DNA from 4 places in the Enterobacter sp. DVT3837 genome. Region 4 is predicted to be linked to each of the others. Evidence: predicted binding sites of a transcription regulator. Region 4 holds the regulator's gene; each other region holds the start of a gene.
The links. Region 4 encodes CRP, which controls carbon source genes, mostly activating them, when cyclic AMP is high. Its sites were predicted from a motif close to ATGTGANNNNNNTCACAT; they were not measured.
Positions count from the first base shown of each region.

Region 1: the regulator CRP is predicted to act here: its motif matches at 1,590-1,607, upstream of AC0XWG_RS15215 (CidA/LrgA family protein).
Region 2: the regulator CRP is predicted to act here: its motif matches at 1,704-1,721, upstream of AC0XWG_RS04595 (glycine dehydrogenase).
Region 3: the regulator CRP is predicted to act here: its motif matches at 1,561-1,578, upstream of bhsA (multiple stress resistance protein BhsA).

Region 1 is NZ_JBWDLA010000002.1:62,468-65,561, reverse strand. Features, by position in the region: gene mdtQ (multidrug resistance outer membrane protein MdtQ) at 1-410, opposite strand, end outside; gene dusC (tRNA dihydrouridine(16) synthase DusC) at 556-1,488, opposite strand; gene AC0XWG_RS15215 (CidA/LrgA family protein) at 1,656-2,051, shown strand; gene AC0XWG_RS15210 (CidB/LrgB family autolysis modulator) at 2,048-2,743, shown strand; gene cdd (cytidine deaminase) at 2,873-3,094, shown strand, end outside.
Region 2 is NZ_JBWDLA010000001.1:935,873-938,966, forward strand. Features, by position in the region: gene AC0XWG_RS04580 (DUF4311 domain-containing protein) at 1-567, opposite strand, end outside; gene AC0XWG_RS04585 (DUF4312 family protein) at 590-889, opposite strand; gene AC0XWG_RS04590 (SFCGS family glycine-rich protein) at 892-1,254, opposite strand; gene AC0XWG_RS04595 (glycine dehydrogenase) at 1,265-1,603, opposite strand; gene cybC (cytochrome b562) at 1,924-2,310, opposite strand; gene pmbA (metalloprotease PmbA) at 2,352-3,094, opposite strand, start outside.
Region 3 is NZ_JBWDLA010000002.1:1,331,894-1,334,987, reverse strand. Features, by position in the region: gene AC0XWG_RS21405 (glycine zipper 2TM domain-containing protein) at 170-709, shown strand; gene AC0XWG_RS21400 (TetR/AcrR family transcriptional regulator) at 770-1,405, opposite strand; gene bhsA (multiple stress resistance protein BhsA) at 1,650-1,907, shown strand; gene ldtC (L,D-transpeptidase LdtC) at 1,986-2,951, opposite strand; gene mfd (transcription-repair coupling factor) at 3,089-3,094, opposite strand, start outside.
Region 4 is NZ_JBWDLA010000001.1:1,886,520-1,889,613, reverse strand. Features, by position in the region: gene AC0XWG_RS09160 (phosphoribulokinase) at 1-248, shown strand, start outside; gene AC0XWG_RS09155 (OsmC family protein) at 315-719, opposite strand; gene crp (cAMP-activated global transcriptional regulator CRP) at 1,031-1,663, shown strand; gene AC0XWG_RS09145 (YccS/YhfK family putative transporter) at 1,721-3,094, shown strand, end outside.

The DNA of each region.
Region 1 (3,094 bases), on a different contig from region 4:
TTGGTGTACCACGGCCCGGTAGTACCTGCCGCCGGGTCGGTAATCGCAAAGGGTCCCATAAGCCCTTCAGCAGACATTTTCTGGCGTTCTGCATCAGCTGAAAAATCAATTTGCGGACCGTCGGCAGCCATAGCGGCTTTTGCCTGAGCCTCGGCAAGCGTAATGCGCTGGCGGGCAATTTGCATATCCGGGGCGTCATTCAGCGCTTTGGCAATCAGCGAATTAAGCTCAGGATCGTTATAGTCTTTCCACCACTCATTTTTCGGCCATGCTGAAGGATGGAGTGTTGTGTTAACCGACGCTGTTACTGATTGCGTATTCAGGGGAGATACCGTGGTATGTTCCGGCGCGCAGGCCACCAGAATAAAAGCAAGGGGGAGACTCAGAGATAAAATAAGAGAACGTTTCATTACGCCACACACTCAAAAAATAAAGGCGAAAATTACGCTTAATGCTGTTTATTTTTTTAGGAATGCGTGGCAATGGGGACATTGTTAAACATTTACATAATTGGAAAAATATTCACTAAATGAATTAATTATATATTCATATTTATTATTTTGATTGAATAACCCGCGCAATATCACCAGACGTTTGTAGTGTGCGGATCTCCTGAAACAGCCCCAACGCCTCGCTATATTCTTTGCGCAAATAACTCAGCCACTGTTTAATGCGCGCGACATGATATAGCCCGGTGTCACCCTGTTTTTCCAGACGACTGTATTTTTGCAGCAGCGTGACGACGTCTGCCCACGGCATTCGCGGTTCGTTATATTTTACCACCCGGCTGAGGTTAGGTACGTTAAGCGCGCCGCGGCCGATCATCACCGCATTGCAGCCTGTCTCTTTCAGACATGCCTGCGCGCTCTCGTAATCCCAGATTTCACCGTTGGCGATAACAGGAATAGTCAGCCTTTTACGGATCTCACCGATCGCCTGCCAGTTAATACGCTCGGCTTTGTAGCCATCTTCTTTGGTGCGACCATGCACCACCAGCTCCGTGGCACCGGCCTGCTGTACAGCATCGGCAATTTCAAACTGCCTGGAGTCGCTGTCCCAGCCCAGACGCACCTTTACCGTCACCGGCAAATGCGCAGGAACAGCTTCACGCATCGCCTTCGCACCGCGGTAAATGAGTTCTGGATCTTTCAGCAGTGTCGCCCCACCGCCGCTGCCGTTCACCAGCTTCGACGGACAGCCGCAGTTGAGATCCACCCCGTAAGAGCCCAGCTCAACCGCGCGGGCGGCGTTTTCCGCCAGCCATTCGGGGTACTGGCCGAGCAGCTGAATACGTACCAGCGTGCCGGAGGAGGTACGGCTCTGGTTGTGCAGCTCGGGGCAAAGTCGGTAGAAGGATTTTACTGGCAACAACATATCGACCACGCGCAGAAACTCCGTCACGCAGAGATCGTAGTCGTTCACCTCGGTCAGAAGCTCGCGCACGAGAGAGTCGAGCACGCCTTCCATTGGGGCCAGTAAAACACGCATATCAGTACCTGTGAAAAAAGACGCGCTATAGTATCTGCTCTGTATGTATGTGGAAAGCCCGACGTTCCATTCTGGAATGTCTGGTATGCTCAAAATTCATGATGTGATCCATGGCACATTTTCAGGTTTAATTGTATGATGAATGCGTTTCAGCAAGGACTTTCTCCATGAGCAAATCATTGAACATTATCTGGCAATATCTGCGTGCATTCGTCCTGATTTATGCCTGCCTGTATGCCGGGATTTTCATCGCGTCGCTGCTGCCCATCACGATCCCCGGTAGCATTATCGGTATGCTAATCCTGTTTGTATTACTGGCGTTGCAAATTCTACCCGCTAAGTGGGTCAACCCTGGCTGCTTCGTCCTTATTCGCTATATGGCGCTGCTTTTCGTGCCTATCGGCGTCGGGGTCATGCAGTATTTTGATTTGCTTAAAGCCCAGTTCGGCCCGATCGTTGTCTCCTGTGCGGTCAGTACGCTGGTGGTTTTCCTGGTCGTGAGCTGGAGCTCTCATCTGGTGCATGGCGAACGTAAAGTTGTCGGGGAGAAAACAAAAAAATGATAGCCAATATCTGGTGGTCGCTACCGTTAACGCTGGTGGTGTTCTTCGCCGCACGCAAACTTGCCGCACGTTTCAAAATGCCGCTGTTGAATCCACTGCTGGTGGCCATGGTGGTGATCATTCCATTCCTGCTTCTCACCGGCATTCCTTACGAACGCTATTTTGCCGGCAGCAAAATTTTGAATGATTTGCTACAGCCCGCCGTTGTGGCGCTCGCCTTTCCTTTATATGAGCAACTTCACCAGATCCGCGCTCGCTGGAAGTCCATCATTACGATCTGCTTTGTGGGCAGTCTGGTGGCAATGATCACCGGGACGTCGGTAGCGCTGCTGATGGGAGCGTCTCCACAAATTGCAGCCTCTATCCTGCCAAAATCCGTCACCACGCCAATTGCGATGGCGGTTGGCGGTAGCCTTGGAGGGATTCCAGCCATCAGCGCCATGTGTGTGATTTTCGTTGGTATTTTGGGTGCTGTGTTTGGACATACTCTGCTCAATGGCATGCGCATTCATACCAAAGCTGCGCGGGGCCTGGCAATGGGGACAGCATCGCACGCACTGGGGACAGCACGCTGTGCAGAACTGGATTATCAGGAAGGGGCGTTTAGCTCACTGGCACTGGTCATTTGCGGGATCATCACCTCCCTGCTGGCCCCGTTCATTTTCCCGCTGATTCTGGCGGTAATGGGCTAAAATTTGCGATGCGTCGCGCAAATTTCATTTTGATTTCATAAGTTGCATACATATTGAGAACTGGATCACATATAAAGCCCCATCGGCTCCGTAAACTACCGATCCATTAACCTTTATGAGGCAAACGCAATGCATCCACGTTTTCAAGCTGCTTTCGCCCAGCTTGCCGAGAATTTGCAAACCGCTCTGACCCCGATTCTGGCGGATGAGCATTTCCCCGCCCTGCTGACGGCGGAGCAGGTCACGATGCTGAAACAGGCAACGGGGCTGGACGAAGACGCGCTGGCTTTTGCTCTGCTGCCGCTGGCTGCCGCCTGTGCACGTGCTGACCTCTCCCACTTCAACGTCGGG
Region 2 (3,094 bases), 950 kb from region 4:
GGCGTTCCCCATAATCAGTTGCGCCGCGCCGCCGAAAATGGTGGCCCAGAAGCCCGACTTTTTGCCCGCGTCGATGGCCGCCAGCCAGAAGATCACCGGCATCACGGTATTCACCAGCAGGTTTGCCGCCGGTACCAGTACCTTCACGGCGGTGACCTGCAGTGCGGCCGGAACAGACGAGGCAGTCAAGTTAAGGAAGGTGACGACAATCATGCCGATGATGCCGCAGGCAATCGCCATTTTGCGGGGATCATGCAGCGTTTCGCCGACGTTGCGGTTTTTGATCATCAGTGCAGCAGCACCCCAGTTCGGGATGATGCGGTGGTCTACGTCCTGTGTGAAGGCACCTGCGGCCACGGAAGAGGCCCAGGCGTTAAAGAAGAAGCCTAACCCAAAGGAGAAGTGAGAAGCCGGATCCCCTTCGCAGGAGTTCAGTTCTCCCAACGTACGAAACGCGCCCATACCCTGTGTGGTAGGCGCATGAAACATGCGTGCAGCCCCGGCTCCGACACCGACGCCTACCAGGCCGCCAATGATGAGCGATTTTATTAATATAATTAAGAACATCAGTCTGCCCTTTTATGAATAATCAGCGTTGCGTGACGAAATCCACCCGATCGAGATTGATGGCGGTCACGTTGACGGTCACATCCAGCTCCACGCTGTAGGTCCGTCTTTCCCGGCGCAAAAAGAAGAACAGAAACGCTTCTTTACGCACCGCTTCTTGCGCCTGAACGACCTGCACATCCTGTGGCTCAATACGCAGTAAGATATGCGGTGACGCTTTCATCACCGCGGCCTGAACGTGGTTGAGCGCATCGGCAAAGGCGCGCGCTTTGGCGTCGCCTTTCCCCTTCACTCTCACCGTGGTCGTGAATTGTTCTTTCATGCTTATGCGCCGTATTTCTTCTGCCACGCCTGTACCAGACGCTCGCCCAGCTCTTCTTTATCCATAAAGCCAAAGCCCAGCACGTTGCAGCCTTCGTTGATAGCGGTCACGCCCTCTTCCACTGAACGCATACCGTATTTGGCCTTGTAGCCATATTTGGTTTGTGCAGTAATGGCACCCGCGCCGCCGCTGCCGCAGAAGGAGATGCCGAAGGTGGCGTTTTCCGCTTTCATGACGTCGCCCAGCTTCATGTCTGCCGCCATACCCGGTACGACAACCGCGCGTCCACCGGCTTTTTCCACACCTGCAGCCACTTTCTGACCTTTACCCAGGCGATCGCCAATCACGACTGTAATCTGTTCCATGTATTGCTCCTTAAAGGTTGTCTTTTGCGACTTCAAAGTGAACGGAGAGCAGCCAGGCTTCTTCATCAGGAAGATTGCCAAACTGCGCGACCACTTCACGGGCGAGCCGCATTGAATCCGGTGAAATTTCGTCAAACAGTTCCGCTTCAACCTCCGGCAGCGGCTCGCCGGTCACCGACCGGTGCGCCATTGCGCGAACGTGGGAGGTCAGCATCTGTTCCTGTACTGCGTTGGGGATGATGTTGTGCCGGGCCAGCAGGTCATAAACCTGCTGCAGCATGGTGTTAGCGAGCTGCTCTGTTTGCTTCGCCTGATCCCCAACGTCGTTCATTACCGCTCCGTTAATCACTCGTCTTACCCCGTTAATGGCTCTGGAATAAAACTAACGTTGGGTGGGAAATGTTTGTAGCGAGTTGTTTTCCACTTCGAAGTGGAAAGGCGAGCCGCAGCAGTGATCTGTGCCACATAAATGCGGTGAATAATGACAATTCGCTGGATTTACGTGATGAATATCACGCAATCCATTGGCAAAACGGCAGGGAAGAAAACGAAAACATCTGGCAAGGGAGTCGCAGAAATGTGACAGCGATAGGGTTTACTTATTACGACGCATAAAAAAAGCGAGGGCATTTCGCCCTCGCCTTGCTGTTGTGTCAGATGCAGTCTCTGTTAGCGGTATTTTTGGTGGTAGGTATTGCGGGTGGTCACGAACTGCTCGGCCGCCGCCTTCGCCTCTTTCACTTTACCTTCGTTCGCCAGCTTCAGCGCACCGTCAATCTGGCCGACCAGGATATCAAAACCGTGGCGGTAATCTTTCATTTCCGCGCTGTCTGCCGCTTTGCTTTCCAGCTTCGGCGGTGTCGCTTTCTGGGCGTCCAGCGCCGCTTCACGCATTTTGGTCAGTGCGTCTTTCATTTCCGCCGCATTGTCGGTTTTCTGCACCACCTTCAGGTTTTGACCGAGGGTGCCCATGTCTTCTTCAAGATCGGCAGCAAACGCAGAAGAGCCAATAACCAGCGTTGAAGCCGCGACGATCGCTAACAGATGTTTACGCATTGCTCACTTCCTTTTTTATTATTAAAACGCCTTTACGGGTATTACTGGCCGGCGATTTTCATTTCCGGCAGAAGTACAGAACCACACTGTATATTGCTACGTGTTTCAATATCGTTACCGACCGTAACAATATTGCGCCACATATCTTTCAGGTTTCCGGCGATGGTAATTTCGCTTACCGGATACTGGATTTCGCCGTTTTCCACCCAGAAGCCCGCCGCACCGCGAGAGTAATCCCCGGTAATACCACTTACGCCCTGGCCCATCAGTTCGGTCACCACCAGACCGGTGCCCATCTCTTTGAGCATTTGCGCAAAGTTGAGGCCCTGTCCGGCGATACGCCAGTTATGGATACCGCCCGCGTGACCGGTGCTTTTCAGCCCCAGCTTGCGCGCGGAGTAGTTGGTCAACAGCCACTGGGTCAGCACGCCGTCTTTGACGATGTCGCGACGTTCCGTGCGCACGCCTTCGCTGTCGAACGGTGTGGAGGCCAGTCCTTTCAGCAGATGCGGGTGTTCTTCGATGGTCAGCCATTCCGGCAGGATCTGCTTGCCCAGTGAGTCGAGCAGGAAGGTTGATTTACGGTACACAGAGCCACCGGCAATTGCCCCGACCAGGTGACCAAACAGGCCGGTCGCCACTTCATTGGCAAAAATCACCGGGGCTTTCATGGTGGAGAGTTTGCGCGGTGACAGGCGTGACAGCGTGCGTTCGGCACACTCTTTACCCACCCACTCCGGAGACTGCAAATCACCGAGCGCACGGCCAATGGTGTAGGCGTAGT
Region 3 (3,094 bases), on a different contig from region 4:
GGAGGGAGTTTTTAGCATATCATGCTGCTCATCATAGATTGAGTGCTTAAGAGTTCTCCTAAATACAATATATCTCCTCTCAACGCCCCTTTTTTGATCCTTTATCTTATTGGCGAAGCCTTGTCTCCATTGCAAAATTGTTACCAATAGCAACAAAGGAGGAAGTCCCGTGAATAAATCAATGTTGGCGGGTATAGGGATTGGCGTCGCGGCTGCGTTAGGTGTGGCTGCCGTTGCCAGTCTCAACGTATTAGATCGCGGCCCGCAGTATGCACAGGTGGTTTCTGCTACACCGATTAAAGAAACCGTGAAAACCCCTCGTCAGGAGTGCCGCAACGTCTCCGTGACGCACCGTCGTCCGGTACAGGATGAAAACCGCATTGCCGGTTCTGTTCTGGGTGCGGTAGCGGGGGGCGTGATTGGTCACCAGTTTGGTGGTGGTCGGGGTAAAGATGTGGCGACCGTGGTCGGCGCGCTGGGCGGCGGCTATGCCGGTAACCAGGTGCAAGGCGCGATGCAGGATAATGATACCTACACTACGACTCAGCAACGCTGTAAAACCGTCTATGACAAGTCGGAAAAAATGCTGGGTTATGACGTGACGTACAAAATTGGCGATCAGCAGGGCAAAATCCGCATGGATAAAGATCCTGGCACACAAATTCCACTGGATGGAAATGGTCAGCTGGTTCTGAATAACAAAGTGTAAAAAAGATGTTCTCTGAATTTAGCTCCTCATGCGCTCAGGCTGAGGAGCTTTTTTTTTGCTTCAGATTTTGAGTAGTTCAGGCCACAGTCGTAGGGTGGTGTCGGTAATACTCTGCAGTTTTTCCAGCGTTGCGCCTTCACGTGCGCTTATCGACATCCCCTGCAAAATACAGCTCAGGTATTGCGCCAGTATCTGTGGATTGCAATGCGCGGGAATTTCACCACGCTGCTGACGCTGTGCCAGAAACGCACTTAGCGTCTCCTCCTGCATGGCATGACGCGACTTCACCGTTTTAGCGATCTCTTTAGAGGACGCCGCAAGGGTGGCAGAGGTGTTAATCATAAAGCAGCCCGCAGGCGTATCTTTACTGGTGAAGCAAGTGGCGACGGTAGTGAAAAAGTCCCGTAGCGCCTGTTCAACGCTTTTCTCTTCACAAAAAAGTTGGGCTTCGTGCTTCGCTGCAAAGCGCGAAATGTATCTGTCCAGCACTGCCCTGAACAGCCCCTCTTTATTGGTAAATTCGGCATACAGCGTCGGCGCTTTGGCTCCGGTAGCTTCTACCAGATCGGAGAGCGAAGTAGCTTCATACCCATGTTGCCAGAAGAGAGTCATGGCCTTATCAAGCGCTGCATCCCTGTCAAACACTTTTGGTCGGCCACGGCTTTTCTTCGCACAACTCGTGACATCGGTTGTCATTTGCCGTTGGTCCTCTGTTGGTTTGGTGAATGACCATTATAAAAATAAACGCAACCCACCACCAGTGCAGAATGCTTAAAAATAAATTAATCATATGCGTATGAAAAATAACGACTTTAAAAATAAGTTAATGCTCGTTATAAAATTATGTTGACGCGTGACCTGGATCACACTTATCATTTACCTATCGATCGTTAACTAAATGATTAACGACCTCCAAATTCATCTGCTAAAGGTAAACATCATGAAAAACGTAAAAACCCTCATCGCTGCCGCAGTCCTGAGTTCACTTTCATTCGCAAGCTTTGCAGCTGTACAGGTGCAATCCACCCCTGTAGATCAGCATAAAGTTGGCACTATCTCTGCGTCTGCCGGTACTAACCTGGGCTCCCTGGAAGATCAGCTGGCGCAAAAAGCACAAGAGATGGGTGCAAAATCTTACCGCATCACCTCTGTTACCGGTCCTAACACGCTGCACGGCACTGCTGTTATCTACAAATAAGCCCGGCTGAACCCTCATTTATGCCACTGCAATAAAAAAACGCCCTGCATGAGCAGGGCGTTTTTCTTATCTGTGCGTTTACATCGCCTGTGAAGCGACGTTGTGATGTCGGGTGACATCGGTTGGCATTCCCGACCGGGCCTCCATTGCGCGCTCCATGACTACGCCATCGGTGCTGGTATTCGTTTTAAAACTTACCATTGCGGCATTCAGGTTAATGGGCAATGTCTGCGGGTCATCGCCGATGTTTTTCGATAATGGCTGGTGAACTTCTACCAGTCGCACGCCACCCGGCTCTTCCGAGACTTTAATCGGCGTATTGATAATATTCACCTTGGTTCCCGGTGTGATGACGTTGAAAAGCGTCTTGATATCGTCATCACGCAGACGAATACAGCCGGAGCTGACGCGCATGCCGATGCCAAAGTCTGCATTCGTTCCATGCAACAGATAGACACCACCGTAAGCCGCCAGGCGAATCGCGTGGTGACCCATTGGGTTGTCAGGTCCTGCCGGGACAACAACCGGAAGGTCGATGCCCTGTGCTTTATAACGGGCACGAATATTAGCCGTGGGTGTCCAGGTTGGGTTAGCGCGCTTATCTGATACTGTGGTAACCATCGTTGGCGTCAGGGTATCACCGCCCAACTGACCAATACCGATAGGGTAGACAGTAACTTCATTCTTACCCGGTGGGTAATAATAGAGACGTAATTCTGCCAGATTTATGACGATCCCCTCGCGCGGGGCGTCCGGCAGGATTGTTTGCAACGGGATGGTGAGTACGCTGCCCGCACGCGGTACATAAGGGTCCACGCCAGGGTTCGCCTGAAGAAGCGCCAGAAAACCGACGTTATATTTTTTGGCAATCGCTTCCAGCGAGCCACCATTGTTTTCAACCACATGAAAGCGGTTTTCCCCCACGACCTTGCTGCCCGGTGGTGGAAGTGGCCAGGTGTTTGCACGGGCAGGAAGCGCAACCGCGACGGTGGCTGCCAGCGCAAACAATGTTATCCAGCGAGTAAAACGCGAAGAGGTCATCATTACCATAATCCATATAAATATTAAGGTTATTGTTTTATAAGGCGTTAATGATAATTATGGCGAATGGGTGTGTCGGGAAGATCGGGTGAAGTGCAAAGTGTTTGTAAATTCTCCCCCCGCTAGAGGGGGAGAATGGGTTAAGC
Region 4 (3,094 bases):
TACCGACAGTCGATACCTCCAACCCATTCGCGGCCAAAAGCATCCCGTCGCTGGATGAGAGCTTTGTGGTGATCCATTTCCGCAACCTCGAAGGCATTGATTACCCCTGGCTGCTGGCCATGCTGCAGGGCTCGTTTATTTCGCACATGAATACATTAGTGGTGCCGGGCGGAAAAATGGGGTTGGCGATGGAGCTCATCATGACGCCGCTGGTACAGCGGTTGATGGAAGGGAAGCAGATCGCGTGATCATATTCCCTCTCCCGGTGGGAGAGGGTTAGGGTGAGGGCATCAACACGCACGATGCCCCATCAATCACGCCTCGATCACTTCATACGAATGTGTAATTTTTACCGCTTTCTCCAGCATTAACGCCACAGAGCAGTATTTCTCCGCAGACAAGTCCACCGCGCGTGAAACGGCCGCGTCTTTCAGGTCTTTACCGGTGACCACAAAGTGCAGGTTAATATGGGTGAACAGGCGTGGCGCCTCTTCACGACGTTCCGATGTGAGTTTAACTTCGCAATCCGTTACATCATGACGGCCTTTTTGCAGAATCGAGACCACATCAATCGCGCTGCATCCACCGGCAGCCATCAATACCATCTCCATCGGGCTTGGTGCTTTATCGCCGGAGTTACCATCCATCAAAACCTGGTGCCCTGAAGCGGACTCGCCCAGGAACGTTAAACCTTCAACCCATTTCACGCGCGCTTGCATATTCATTAACTCCAACGTTGCATTTTTGGTGACAGATTACGCGTGCGTTACATTTCTCGCAATGGAAGGCGACCTGCATCATGCTGAAGCGAGACACCAGGAGACACGCGGCGAAAGCTATGCTAAAACACTCAGGATGCTACAGTAATACATTGACGTTACACATGTATGCAGAGGACATCAAACTTTACTGGCTGCGAAACGTTACGATAGCCGACTTCCCAGGGTATGGGTAAGAATTCGATTGCAACCCCAGAGTCCGGATGCATCTGATGACTCTGGTGACAGCTTATAACAGAGGATAACAGCGCATGGTGCTTGGCAAACCGCAAACAGACCCGACTCTCGAATGGTTCTTGTCTCATTGCCACATTCATAAGTACCCATCGAAGAGCACGCTGATTCACCAGGGTGAAAAAGCGGAAACGTTGTATTACATCGTAAAAGGCTCGGTGGCAGTGCTGATCAAAGATGAAGAAGGGAAAGAGATGATCCTTTCTTATCTGAACCAGGGCGATTTCATCGGTGAACTGGGCCTGTTTGAAGAAGGCCAGGAACGTAGTGCCTGGGTTCGTGCAAAGACAGCATGTGAAGTGGCTGAAATTTCTTACAAGAAATTCCGTCAGTTGATTCAGGTTAACCCTGATATCCTGATGCGTCTTTCTTCCCAGATGGCTCGCCGTCTGCAGGTTACATCTGAGAAAGTGGGTAACCTCGCCTTCCTGGACGTTACCGGTCGTATCGCGCAGACTCTGCTTAACCTGGCAAAACAACCCGATGCGATGACCCACCCTGACGGCATGCAGATTAAAATTACCCGTCAGGAGATCGGCCAGATCGTCGGCTGCTCCCGTGAAACAGTGGGCCGTATTCTGAAAATGCTGGAAGATCAGAACCTGATCTCCGCCCACGGTAAAACCATCGTGGTCTACGGAACGCGTTAATTCCACTCAAACGGCGTGCCATCGCAAGGTGTCACGCCGTTTTTGTCTCTCTTCCCCATGTGGCGCAGGCTGATTTATCACCCGGAAGTTAACTATGCACTGCGACAAACGCTGGTGTTGTGTCTTCCTGTGGCCATCGGTCTGATCCTCGGACATCTTCAGCAAGGTCTGCTGTTTTCTCTCGTGCCCGCCTGCTGCAACATTGCTGGCCTGGACACACCGCATAAGCGCTTTTTTAAACGTCTGATTATTGGCGGCTCGCTGTTTGCTGGCTGTAGCCTCGCCGTGCAGCTCTTACTCGCCCGCGATATTCCGCTGCCGTTAATCCTGACCGTGCTGGCGATGACGCTCGGCGTCACCGCTGAAATCAGTTCCCTTCATGCGCGCCTGCTTCCCGCCTCACTGATAGCGGCCATCTTCACGCTGAGCCTCGCGGGTAACATGCCGGTGTGGGAGCCGCTACTGATCTACGCCCTGGGTACGCTGTGGTATGGGCTGTTTAACTGGTTCTGGTTCTGGCTGTGGCGGGAACAGCCCCTGCGTGAATCATTGAGCCTGCTCTATGTGCAACTTGCGGATTACTGCGAGGCCAAATACACCCTGCTCACCCAGCATACCGATCCGGAAAAATCGTTACCGCCGCTGCTGACGCGCCAGCAAAAGGTGGTGGATCTGATAAGCCAGTGTTATCAGCAACTACACATGCTCGCCGCCAACAAGAATCACGAATACAAACGGCTGCTGCGTATCTTCCAGGTGGGGCTGGATCTGCAAGAACATATCTCCGTGAGCCTGCATCATCCTCAGGAGGTGCAAAAGCTGGTCGAGCGCAGCCATGCCGAAGCGGTGATCCGCTGGAATGCGCAAACCGTCTCTGCGCGTCTGCGGGTGCTGGCTGATGACATTTTATATCACCGCTATCCCACGCGTTTTAACATGGACAAACAACTCGGCACGCTGGAGAAAATCGCCCGCCAGCATGAGGACAACCCGGTGGGCCAGTTTGCCGCCTGGCATTTCAGCCGTATCGCCCGCGTGTTGCGCACCCAACGCCCGCTTTATCCCCGCGATCTCATGGCGGATAAACAAAAACGTCTGCCGTTATTGCCGGCGCTCAGAAGCTATCTGTCTCTTAAATCGTCCGCTCTGCGCAACGCCGCACGGATTAGCGTCATGCTCAGTACCGCCAGCCTGATGGGCATGGCGCTGCATCTACCTAAACCCTACTGGATCTTAATGACCGTGCTGTTTGTCACCCAGAACGGCTATGGCGCCACGCGCGTGCGTATTCTGCACCGGGCGGGGGGAACTATGGCCGGGCTGATTATTGCGGGCGTCACGCTGCACTTTCACGTGCCGGAAGGTTATACCCTGGCGGGAATGCTGATAATTACGCTGGTGAGCTACCTGATTATCCGCAAAAACTATGGC